2 linked regions of the Azospirillum brasilense genome follow. The protein of the gene in region 1 interacts with the protein of each later gene in a pairwise test. Links are inferred from orthologs where the notes say so. Each region holds a gene or a part of one and is shown on either strand. Other genes may lie near its edges.

What was found. Proteins that work in one complex are often made in the same cells at the same time.
Region 2: the proteins of parE (region 1) and D3869_RS19595 interact in binary tests that used the Escherichia coli proteins (3 or more experiments, as listed by UniProt). The link is inferred for Azospirillum brasilense from one-to-one orthologs.

The regions. Positions count from the first base shown.
Region 1 is NZ_CP032346.1:396,206-400,019, reverse strand. Bases 494-3,397 are described here. They hold parE (DNA topoisomerase IV subunit B), read left to right. Parts: upstream 494-903; coding sequence 904-2,892; downstream 2,893-3,397. Other genes in these bases: D3869_RS15880 (hypothetical protein), read left to right, coding at 2,948-3,397; D3869_RS15890 (acyl-CoA thioesterase), read right to left, coding at 494-781. In the rest of the region: D3869_RS15895 (FtsB family cell division protein), read right to left, coding at 1-185; more of D3869_RS15890, read right to left, coding at 350-493; more of D3869_RS15880, read left to right, coding at 3,398-3,712; D3869_RS15875 (hypothetical protein), read left to right, coding at 3,804-3,814. UniProt on the Escherichia coli protein: Topoisomerase IV is essential for chromosome segregation; it is the principal protein responsible for decatenating newly replicated chromosomes. It relaxes supercoiled DNA.
Region 2 is NZ_CP032346.1:1,222,599-1,226,407, reverse strand. The notes cover bases 332-3,230. They hold D3869_RS19595 (dihydroxyacetone kinase subunit DhaK), read right to left. Parts: upstream 2,331-3,230; coding sequence 1,332-2,330; downstream 332-1,331. Other genes in these bases: D3869_RS19590 (IclR family transcriptional regulator), read right to left, coding at 2,477-3,230; D3869_RS19600 (DAK2 domain-containing protein), read right to left, coding at 703-1,329. Also shown: more of D3869_RS19590, read right to left, coding at 3,231-3,250; D3869_RS19585 (dihydrodipicolinate synthase family protein), read right to left, coding at 3,500-3,809. UniProt on the Escherichia coli protein: Dihydroxyacetone binding subunit of the dihydroxyacetone kinase, which is responsible for the phosphoenolpyruvate (PEP)-dependent phosphorylation of dihydroxyacetone via a phosphoryl group transfer from DhaL-ATP.

The sequences.
Region 1 (3,814 bases):
ACGGATTCCGCCGTGGCGATCTCCGCCTTCAGGTGGTTCATGGCGAGCAGCCCGCGGTCCCCCTGGACGGCGTAATAGACGAAGTAGGCGACGACGCAGGAGCCGATGGCCGGCCCGATGGCCTGGCGAAGGGCGCTTTTGGCGGCGCGTTTCAGCGAGTCGGTGAGGTTCTGGAGCATGGTCATGGCGGTATGATGGAATCATACGCGATTCCTTCGGTCAAACGGAAAAGAAGCAATCCGAAAGAATTCACCGCACTATGCTCTTTGCGCCGCCGAGTAATAGGCGGTTTACACCCCCAAAGGAGAATGACGCACTGCGCAACCTTCGAAAGAAGGCGGGTTGCGCTTCACTCCGGCGGAACCTCGCGCGGGCGGCGGTCCTCGCCGATGGCGACGTAGGTGAAGACGCCCTCCGTTACCTTGATGGCCTCCCCCGCGCTGCGCTGGCGGCGCACCCAGGTCTCGACCCGCACGCGGATGGAGGTTCGGCCCACCTTGGTGACATGGGCGAAACAGCTCACCTCGTCGCCGACATAGACCGGCTTGTGGAAGGTCATTGCCTCGATCCCCACCGTCGCCACGCGCCCACCGGCACGGCGCAGGGCGGCGACCCCGCCGGCCAGATCCATCTGGGACAGCAGCCAGCCGCCGAAGATGTCGCCGTTGGGGTTGGTGTCCGCCGGCATGGCGATGGTGCGCAGCGCCGGGCCGCCCTCCATGTCCGGGTGGGCCATATCGGGTTGGGCCTGGTTCTGATCGGTGGGTGTGCCGTCGCTCATCGTGCCTCCGCCCTCATTCCTTCTGGGGTCGAAAAAGCGCATCACAAAATATGGTGCGGGGAGTATATAGGAGCCACCGCATGCGCTTGCGCAGCCCTGACGAAATTCCTATAACTGGGGCCATGAGCGATCTTTTCGAGAACACGGCGCGCAAGGCCGAGACCTATTCCGCCCAGGATATCGAGGTTCTGGAGGGGCTTGAGCCCGTCCGCCGGCGCCCCGGCATGTACATCGGCGGCACCGACGACCGGGCGCTGCACCATCTGGTGGCCGAGGTTCTGGACAACGCCATGGACGAGGCGGTGGCCGGCCACGCCAGCCGCATCGACCTGGAGCTGACCGCCGACGGCACGGTGGTGGTGCGCGACAACGGGCGCGGCATCCCGATCGACGACCACCCCAAGTACCCGGGCAAGTCGGCGCTGGAGGTCATCCTCACCACCCTGCATTCGGGCGGCAAATTCTCCAACAAGGTCTACCAGACCTCCGGCGGCCTGCACGGCGTCGGCCTGTCGGTGGTGAACGCCCTGTCCGACCGCCTGACGGTCGAGGTGGCGCGCGACCGCCAGCTCTACGTGCAGCACTACAGCCGGGGCCTGCCCCAAGGGCCGCTGACCCGCCAGGGCGCGGCCAATCGCCGCGGCACGACCATCCGCTTCCACGCCGACCCCGAGATTTTCGGCGAGGCCGCCCATTTCGAACCGCACCGCCTGTACCGGCTGGCGCGCTCCAAGGCCTACCTGTACCGGGGCGTGGAGATCCGCTGGAGCTGCGACCCGTCGCTGCTGTCGCCCGACAGCACCACTCCGGCGCAGGAGACGCTGCATTTCCCCGGCGGCCTGCTCGATTACCTGAACGCCGCCCTGAAGGAACGCCGGACGCTGACCCGCCTGCCCTTCTCCGGCGCGCTGGACTTCCCGAACCAGCAGGGCCGCGTGGAATGGGCCATCGCCTGGCCGGAGGATGACGAGGGCTTCTCGCACACCTACTGCAACACGGTGCCCACCCCGCAGGGCGGCACGCACGAGGCCGGCCTGCGCGCCGCGCTGACCCGCGGCCTGAAGGGCTACGGCGAGCTGACCAACAACAAGCGCGCCGCCCAGGTCACCGCGGACGACGTGATGGGCGACGCCTGCATCCTGCTGTCGGTCTTCATCCGCGATCCGCATTTCCAGGGCCAGACCAAGGAGAAGCTGGTGACGGCGGAAGCCCACCGGCTGGTCGAGGCGGCGATCAAGGATCACTTCGACCACTGGCTGTCCGGCGACCCGTCCTCCTCCAAGGCCCTTCTGGAACGGCTGATCGAGAAGGCGGAGGAGCGCGCCAAGCGCAAGCAGTCCAAGGAGTTGGGACGCAAGTCCGCGACCCGCCGCCTGCGCCTGCCCGGCAAGCTGGCCGACTGCTCCCGCAACGCGCCGGAGGGGACGGAAATCTTCCTGGTCGAGGGCGATTCGGCGGGCGGCTCCGCCAAGCAGGCGCGCAACCGCGAGACCCAGGCCATCCTGCCGCTGCGCGGCAAGATCCTGAACGTCGCCTCGGCCTCCTCCGACAAGATGAAGGCGAACCAGGAGCTGAACGACCTCACCCAGGCGCTGGGCTGCGGGGTGGGCAAGGACTTCTCCAGCGACAAGCTGCGCTACGAGCGGGTCATCATCATGACCGACGCCGACGTGGACGGTGCGCACATCGCTTCGCTGCTGATGACCTTCTTCTACCGGGAGATGGGCGGGCTGATCCAGAACGGGCACCTGTATCTGGCCCTGCCGCCACTCTACCGCATCAGCCACGGCGCCAAGTCGGTCTACGCCCGCGATGACGCCCACAAGGACCAGCTCCTCAACAAGACCTTCAAAGGCAAGAAGGTTGAGATCAGCCGGTTCAAGGGCTTGGGCGAAATGATGCCAGCCCAGCTCCGCGAGACGACCATGGACCCGGCCAAGCGGACGCTGCTGCGCGTCGTCGTGCCCAACAGCGCCGACCCGGAGCAGGCGGAGGACGTGAAGGCTACCAGGACCCGGGTCGAGGAGCTGATGGGCCGCCGTCCGGAGCTGCGCTTCCAGTTCATCCAGGAGAACGCGAAGTTCGTCCGGGTCGACGACATCGACGTGTAAGCCGCGGCGCGCTACGCTCGTTGGTGTACAAACCAACTGCATGGACTCCGCCCGCATGAGCACGCCGCTCACCCTGTTCCAGACGGACCTGTTCCGCCCGACCTACCGCCCGTGGAAGGGGGAACGTTGGGAGCTTCTGCTCGCCCCGATGCTGATCTGCAAGGGCTATTGGAGCGAGGCGATGCTGGTCACCGATATGGCCGGGCTGATCCGCCATGACGGTCCAGCGTCGCGCACCTGGATGTCGATGACCCCGATGGAGATCGAAAGTCAGGAGATCGGCTGCCGTTTCGCGACGGGGTACACGGTGGCCATGGGGCTCGGCATGGGCTGGGCCGCCGCCAACGCCGCCCTGCGGCCCGAGGTCACGCACGTCACCGTGGTGGAACTCGATCCCGAGGTGATCGCGGTGAACGCCACCATGGACGTGTTCGGCCAGCTCCCGCCCGAGGCCGCCGCCAAGGTGACGGTGATCCAGGGCGACGCTCTCGCCCACAGGTCCGACGAGCCGGCGGACACCCTGATGGCCGACATCTGGCAGCCGCTCTACGGCGACGACCGGCTGGAGCAGGTGCGCCGCATGCGGGACAACACCGGTGCCGCCCGGGTCTACTACTGGGGCCAGGAGATGGACATCGCCCATCGCGCCCGCCAGCTCGGCCTGCCTCTGGACGCCGCCTCGGTCACCCGCATCGTCGCGGACATGGACCTGCCACTGATCGGCCCGGCGGAGATCGTCACCTATCCGGACCTGATCGAGCGCGCCGCACGGAACTGGCTGCGCGCCGATTGGCCCTTGCCGGGACACGCGGTCGGCTGAGCGGCGGCTCTTCCGGGGGACGCGAGCTTGCCGCCGGTCCAGCGGCACCCCATGATTGTTTCCCCTGACCACTCAGCAGCCCAGGCGAGCCATGACCTTCCT
Region 2 (3,809 bases), 830 kb from region 1 along the record:
GAGCCGTGACAGACCATCACGTCGATAGGAGGCATGTGGACGGGCGGCAACGCCTGAAGCTGAGCCTTACTAATCGCTCGATCGGCTTGATCCTTCCCAGCCGGCGGCCCGCGCGCAGCGGCAAGCCCTGGGCGCACGAGCCAACACCGCAAAGAACAAGAACGCATACGTCCTCGCTTAACGAAACCTGCCGTCCAGTCCGGATGGTTCGCGTGTGCCTTGGTGACCTGGTGGTCATGGCGAGGCTCCCAACACCCGATCCCATTCCGAACTCGGCCGTGAAACGCCTCAGCGCCGATGGTACTGCGTCTTAAGACGTGGGAGAGTAGGTCGCCGCCAGGTCACCACGGCACACGCCACACCACACCGGATGTGGACGCAGAAGGGCTCAAACACACTTGACAATCGTCGCACACCGTCCCTTCCCAAGGAACACCCGCGGGGTGGAGCAGCCCGGTAGCTCGTCAGGCTCATAACCTGAAGGTCGCAGGTTCAAATCCTGCCCCCGCAACCAAACATAAGCCCCTGGAAACAAACCGTTTCCAGGGGCTTTTTTGCATCCGAAATCACCGTCATCCGAAGCATCTTCGGAATCGAATCGGCTGCACGTCGCCTTCGATCACCGGTTCCGTATGATCCGACGCTTTCCCGCGCCGCCCCGCTTCGGCGCGGCGCGGAAAACGTGGATGGCAACAGGCTGACTCAGGACCCAACGTCACGGTCACGCTGACAGATACCCGCAGTGAGGCGCGCGAAGGCGAGCATGCCGGGATCATCCATGCCGATGCTCTTCTCGGCATACATGCGGGCACGTCCCATGCGGCAAGGTTCATTCCGGAAGCGGACAAGCGCCTCGTCACAGGCTGCGACCGCTCTTGAGCGGATCGCTGCCTGATCCCCGGCACCGGCCAAGGCCGAGGAAACCGCATCGAGCGCATCGACCACGGTCTTGTCCCCAAGCTTCGCGCCGCCTCGCGCCATGACGGCATCGCGCGCCTGTTCGAGAAGGGGGGCCAGTTCGCTCCAGGGGACTTCGGCCCGTCCCTTCGTCCTTTTCGACATCGTCAGGAGCCCGGTCGCGAGCAAGGTGCCAAGGCTCGATCCCGTGGCGGCGGCCGCGGCCTTGGCAAGGATGCCCAGGCTCACCCCGACATCGTCAATCCCATCCATCCGCTGCTCGGCCATGAGGTCCAGCACCCGGCGCAACATGCCGCCGGTGTCCCCATCGCCGAGCCTGGAGTCGGCCATATTGAGTTCCTGTTCAAGGGTTGTCATGCGCGCGTGCGCGAGAGAGACGCCGGCGGCAATGTGCGTGACGGTCAGGCCCATGATCAACCAACCTTCCAGAAGGGACAGGACGCCGGAGCGGCAAGAAGCCGTTCCAGCTCTTCATCGAGGAAGCAAAGGCTGAGCGACACGCCGGCCATTTCCATCGAGGTCACATAAGGTCCGACCAGGGGCTGGACGACCGTCAGCCCAGCCTTGTCCAGCCGTGCCGCAAGGCGCCGGTACAGGATGAAGAGCTCTTCCAGCGGGGTGGCGCCGAGGCTGTTGACCAGAACCGACACGCGACGTCCGCTGCCCTCGGGTCGTTCCGCCAGGAGGCGGTCGACCATCTCGTCCACGACGGCATCCGCCGGCTTGAGCGTGTCGCGCCAGATGCCGGGTTCGCCGTGGATGCCGATCCCCATCTCCATTTCGCCTGGGGCGATGCGGAACGACGGCTCCGCCGCGCCGGGGATCTGGCAGGACGACAGGGCGCAGCCGATGGTCCGCGTCCGCTCCACGGCCTTCGCCGCCGCCGCGGTCACCTCGGCCAGCGAGGCGCCTTCGTCGGCCCGGGCGCCCGCGATTTTGTAGGCGTAGACGATGCCGGCGACGCCGCGTCTCCTGTTGCGTTCGTCGGGGGCGGCGCTGGCGATATCGTCGGTGCCGAGGACCGTGCTCAGCTCCAGGCCATCGTCTTCCAGGAACTCCCCCGCCATATCGAAGTTCATGCGGTCGCCACCGTAGTTCCCGTACAGGCGCAGGACACCGCGCCCGCCGTCCGCCGCCTTGATCGCGGCTATGCAGGAATCCACGGTGGGGCCTTCGAAGACGTTGCCGATCGAGCAGGCGTCGACCAGGCCCGGACCGACATAGCCGGTGAACAGGGGCAGGTGTCCGGATCCGCCGCCGGTCACGATGCCGACCTTGCCCGCCCGGGCGCCTTCGGTGCGGCGGATCACCCGCCCCGCCGGTCCATCCCGCGTGAGTGACGGATGGGCTGCGCACAGCCCGTCGAGCATCTCGTCCACATAGTGCGCAGGATCGTTGATCAGCTTCTTCACGATGGATTCCTCCCGTTGCGCCGCGTCCGCGCGCCATGGCAGCCCTCCGCCCGCAGCGCTCCGGCGCTTCGGCGGCTGGAAGGGGTCGATGGTCGGATGCAGGCTTGTGGGGCTTGGGGCCGGACGCTGGGGTCCGGTCCCGCCCGTTACGTGATGGGTGTGGCGAGCGCCGGCGCCACGGCGTCGTCACCGTTGCTGTAGCCCAGCTGGAGCGAAATCGATTCCGCGTGGCTCATGACGACCGGGGCGAGGCTCTGCACCCGTTCGTGCGTCATGCGCGTGGCGGGGCCGCTCACGCTCACCGCGGCGAAGACATGGCCGCTGGTGTTGCGGATCGGCGCGGCGACGCAGCGCACGCCGATGTCGATCTCACCGTCGTCGATGGCGTATCCGCGCTGGCGGATCAATGCCAGATCCTCCCTCAGCCGGTCGGGGTCGGTGAGGGTGTTGCGTGTGTAGGCCGGAAGCCCCATCCCAAGGACGCGGTCGATGACGAGGTCCGATTGGAAGGCCAGGGTCGCCTTGCCGACACCGGTGCAATGGCAGGGCGACGCCTCCATCGTCGTCGTCGCGTTGTTCGGGCCGGATCGGCCCCCCGCGCCCCGCTCGATGAAGACCATCTTCATGCCGTCGAAGACGCACAGGTGGACGGTCTCGCGCGACAGGGTGCTGAGCGCGTCCACGTAAGGCTTCGCCACGCGGTGCACGTCCATGTTGGCCAGAACGATCGATCCCAGCTCGAAGAGCTTGATGCCGAGCCGGTACTCGTCGCGGCTGTGGTCCTGTTCCAGGAACCCGATTTCCTTGAGCGTGAGGATAAGGCGGTGCGCCGTGCTGCGCGGAAGCTTGGTCCGGCGCGCCACATCGGCGAGCGACAACCTGCGGTCGACCGTGGAAAAACATTCAAGGACGCTGAGCATCTTTCCAGCTGACTTGATGTTGTTCGTCTTCAAGAATGCCTGTTCCTTCTGCTCCCCTGCCGGACAGGCGTATCGGGCTTGGTCGTCGAGCCCCGTTCCGCCTGCTTCAGGCGCAGGGCGAAGCAAAGATCGGCCAACCGGCCCTTCGGGGTCAAGTCGTGTCGACGCGCTCATCGTCCCTCCCAGGGGATGCCACCCTCGCAAGCGCTTGCGAGGGTGGCCGGCATTCCTTGGCGTCGGCTGACGCCGCTATTCCGCCGCGGCCGTTGTCGGCGAGGCCTCGTAACGAAGCACCTCGCGCAGGGCGGCATCGATGCGCGCCTTCTGCGCCTCCGTGGCGGCGGGCATCGGCTGGCGCGGGACGCCGACCTCGCACCCCTGCCGGCTGAGCGAATGCTTGACGCACCCAGGCAGGTTGTCGCCGTTGATCGTGTTCCAGAAGGTCAGCAGACTCCGGTGGATCTCCAGCGCGCGCGGATGATCGCCGGCCTGCACGGCATTCCACAGCGCGACGGTCACGCCGGGCACCGCGGCCGGGTTCGCCGCGATGGTGCCGTGG